DNA from 2 places in the Ewingella sp. S1.OA.A_B6 genome. Region 1 is predicted to be linked to the other one. Evidence: predicted binding sites of a transcription regulator. Region 1 holds the regulator's gene; the other holds the start of a gene.
What was found. The regulator LexA, encoded in region 1, represses DNA repair genes until DNA is damaged. The targets are predictions, from matches to a motif close to TNCTGTATGTACATACAGNA.

Region 2: a site for LexA is predicted at 1,004-1,023, ahead of dinB (DNA polymerase IV). Genes of this name have one in related genera too.

The regions. Positions count from the first base shown of each region.
Region 1 is NZ_JBLJFK010000005.1:28,962-31,166, reverse strand. Features, by position in the region: gene zur (zinc uptake transcriptional repressor Zur) at 1-397, shown strand, start outside; gene ACMV8I_RS12520 (CsbD family protein) at 562-771, opposite strand; gene lexA (transcriptional repressor LexA) at 1,012-1,620, opposite strand; gene ACMV8I_RS12510 (diacylglycerol kinase) at 1,739-2,107, opposite strand.
Region 2 is NZ_JBLJFK010000014.1:58,318-60,522, forward strand. Features, by position in the region: gene dinB (DNA polymerase IV) at 1-990, opposite strand, end outside; gene ACMV8I_RS19015 (glycerophosphodiester phosphodiesterase family protein) at 1,229-2,125, shown strand.

The sequences.
Region 1 (2,205 bases):
GCCCGGTGCTATCAGTGCTTACGATCTGCTGGATTTACTGCGCGTGAGCGAACCCCAGGCAAAACCGCCGACAGTTTATCGGGCGCTGGATTTTCTGCTGGAACAGGGGTTTATTCATCGTGTGGAATCGGCCAACAGTTATGTCCTGTGCCACCATTTTGAAGAACCCAGCCACACTTCTGCACTGTTTATCTGTGACCGCTGCGGGTTGGTGACTGAGAAAACAACGGATGGCATCGAAGAGCGGCTGGCAAAACTGGCCGCGGACTCAGGGTTTGAGCTGCGCCATTCCGTAGTTGAAGCCCACGGCATGTGCGGCGAGTGTAGCGTTGTTGAGCAATGCAACAGCCAAGATCACTGCGAACATGACCACAGTATCGTGACTAAAAAACGCTAATGTATTGATGCTTAAAAGATGGGTATTTGAAATAGCGCGGGCACTGAGCAATTAAGGTGGGTACGTCCCTGTACCATCAATCCTGAATGCATTCCCGGGTAGGAGCAGCATATTTCTCAGGATGCATCACTGATACATAACTAATGCGCAAGGGGAATTGCGACTTACCAGTGATATTTATTATCTGTTTCCCAGGACTTGAGTTCTTTCTCGGCTTCTTCTTTCCGATAGCCGTAACGCTCCTGGATTTTACCAACCAACTGATCACGTTTCCCTTCCACCACCGTCAGGTCATCATCAGTCAGCTTGCCCCATTTTTCTTTCACTTTGCCTTTAAACTGCTTCCAGTTACCTTCGGTTTGGTCCTTATTCATAACAAGTTCTCCTATTACCTTGGGTTAGGTTGTCGTGCTTTGTTGAACACGTTAAGTGCTTACCACATGAATAAGAGTAGTTGATAATTTGGCTTTTACGTCAGATAACAGCGATACCCACCATGATTAGGATTATTCCTGAGTGGTAAGTAACGATAACAACTAAAGATTTACTCTGCGGCGGTAGAGGAAAATAGTTTACCGCCGACTGAAATTAGAGATGGATACTAGCCGTGCATATTAGATCCAGTCACCGTTACGGATAACGCCGACGGCAAGGCCTTCAATGCTGAAGCTCTGCTCCCGTAGATCAACAACTATAGGCTCAAAATCGCTGTTTTCGGGCAGAAGCTGGACAATGCTGCCCTGCTTTTTCAGACGTTTAACAGTCACTTCATCGTCAATACGTGCGACAACAACCTGACCATTTCGCACGTCCTGCGTTTTATGCACCGCCAGTAAATCACCGTCGAGAATACCAATGTCGCGCATCGACATACCGCTAACGCGCAGCAGGAAATCAGCACTTGGTTTAAACATTGCGGGATCGACCTGATAATGCCCTTCAATATGTTGCTGTGCCAGCAGAGGTTCACCGGCGGCAACGCGACCAATTAATGGCAAACCTTCTTCTTCTTCCATTAACAGGCGAATACCACGCGACGCACCGGAAACAATCTCAATGACGCCTTTGCGTTGCAGTGCTTTAAGATGCTCTTCCGCTGCATTTGGTGAGCGAAAACCCAGACGAGCGGCGATCTCAGCACGGGTTGGTGGCATACCTGTGGTGGCGATATGATCGCGAATGAGGTCGTAAACCTCTTGTTGTCTGACTGTTAAAGCTTTCATCCCGCCCCCTGATTGTTTATACAGTATTGCTGTGAGTATATACAGGTACTCTCTGAATGAAAACCTAAGAGTGAATAAAAACAGATGCTAAGGTGAAATATGGAATCTTTATTCCAATTTAGAACCAATGCGGCCAAAACACGCTGACCCAGGTGAAAACCGCCAGTATAATAGTCAGCAAAACTGCCGCAGAGCCAATGTCTTTGGCGCGCCCCGACAGCACGTGAAATTCGGGGCCGATACGGTCAATAGCACATTCCACGGCGCTATTTAATAATTCGACGATGATCACCAGCCCCAGAACTCCCACTAGAAGGATGCGTTCAACGCTGGTTACATCAAGGAAAAATGACAATATGATGAAGGGAAACACGCCGATCACTTCCTGGCGAAAAGCCGCTTCGTTTTTCCATGCCGAGCTTAAACCTTTGAGCGAAAAGCCTGCGGCCTTCACGATACGGGTAAACCCGGTAGATTCATTTTTCATGTGTTATTCGTCTTAACGGAAAGGTTGCGGCATTTTATACTTAAAAGCTTCCAGGTTGCAGCAGAGAGGCAACGGAATGACTCCCTATAAGCTTACCA
Region 2 (2,205 bases), on a different contig from region 1:
CCTTACGCCCCGACCGTCGCGCCGCTGTTCCCAGGCTTCCCGCGCTACTTTCAGTAAATCCTCTTTATTTAGCACCGGCCAGACGTGTTCCTGAGTGGTCTGCTGGAAGTCATGGAATTTAAGCTTGATGCCTTGTCGTGCAATGCGCAGGTCTGGACTGACACGGCTTAGACGTGTTTCGAGTTCAGGAAACAACCGTTCAATCAACGTGACGCACTCTTCCCAGCTGTGAATATCCTCCGCCAGCGTGCGCTCCACACCGACTGACTTGCGCAGCCGCTCCGGTGACACACCCCGCTCATCAATTCCCTGACAGCGTTCCCACAAGACACGCCCAAACTTACCGAAGTTTTTCAGCAACAGCGCCAGGTCATAGCGTTGCACGTCGCCGCAGGTCTTCAGACCGCGCTCCTGCAGACGCTGTGCCGTCACTTTGCCTACGCCGGGAATTTTGCTCAGCGGCAGATCCAGCAGAAAGCCGGCCACCTGGTCGGGCGTTATTACATATTGTCCATCGGGCTTATTGAGATCGGAGGCGATCTTCGCCAGAAATTTAATCGGCGCGATGCCGGCCGAAGCCGTAAGGTTTATTTCATCGGAAATCGTCTGGCGGATCTCAGCAGCAATCAGCGTCGCCGAACCGCTGCATAACGTGGTCTCTGAAACATCCAGATAGGCTTCATCCAGCGACAGCGGTTCAATCAGGGAAGTATAGCGGGAGAAAATTTCACGGATATGGTTTGAAGCTTCTTTATAAGCTTCCATTCTGCCTGGGATCACTTTGAGATGCGGGCAGAGTTTCAGCGCCATGCCGGTAGGCATCGCACTGTGCACACCGAATTTACGTGCAGGGTAATTGGCAGTGCTGATGACACCCCGGCGGTCGCGGCTACCGCCGATGGCTATCGGAATATCACGCAGGGAAGGATCGTCGCGCATTTCCACGGCAGCAAAGAAGCAGTCCATATCAACGTGAATAATTTTGCGCATACCCCTCCCCAATAACTGTATAAGTATACAGTTAAAATAAGAGAACTCAAGTGAGTCATCTTCAACTCATAAGCGTAAATAGATTTGAAAAATCCCTCATTCACTCCATGAATAACGCGAGGAAATAAAGATTAATTATTAATTTATAAACATTTTTTCCGATCACTTTAATATTAATACAACAATCGCTCCGTATATTGGCCGGGTATCATCCTTCAGCTAAATGGAACCCGCCAAGATGAAAAACCCATCCCGCCTATTGCTAAGCACATTATTATCCGGCTGTTTGTTGTCGCCGGTGACTTTCGCCGCAACGGGTATGCATGCCCCGCAGATTATCGCCCACCGGGGCGGTACCGCCGACGCGCCTGAAAACACGCTTCCCGCCATCACGTTGGCGCTTGAAAATAGTGCTGATGCCATCTGGATCACTGTGCAGCTGTCAAAAGATGGCGTGCCGGTACTTTACCGTCCTTCCGATTTGAAAACTCTGACCAATCAGCAGGGGCCGATCTCCCAATTTACCGCGACAGAGTTGGCCAAGGTAGATGCCGGATGGGCATTCGGTTCCGGCGAGATACATCCATATCGTGGGAAAAATATCGGTATTCCAACATTGGAGAGTATTTTAAACGCTTTTCCGAAAACCCAATTTTATATCGACATCAAAACCCCGGATGCTGCTCCGGAAAAAATGGCGGCAGCGCTGAACAGCGTACTGAAAGAGACACACAGCCTGGCGAGAACCCGTATCTACTCGACTGATACAAAATATCTTGAAGCGCTGCCCGCAGGGTTACCACGTTTTGAAAGCCGTGATTTGACCCGTACCGTGCTTGCCAATATCACCATGGCCCATCAGTGCCAGATTCAACCGGATAAGAAAGAGCGCTGGTATGCGCTGGAAATGAAGCGCGAGGTGGAAGTGGTGGAGAAATATACACTCGGTGAAGCGCGCTCAAAAGCCACGCTTGAATGGGATAAAGAAGCTATGGAGTGTTTCCGTTCTCAGGGCAAGGCCCACATTATTTTGATTGGCATAAACAACCAGACAGATTATCAACAGGCCAAAAAATTACACGCCGACGGCGTTCTGGTGAACTCCCCGGCTGACTTCAAAAAGATCCCGCGTTAACGACACTCGTTCCCGGCAGCAATGCCGGGATATCGCACGTATTCCGACACAGCAGCGGTATAAAAAACAATCTCTCCCAT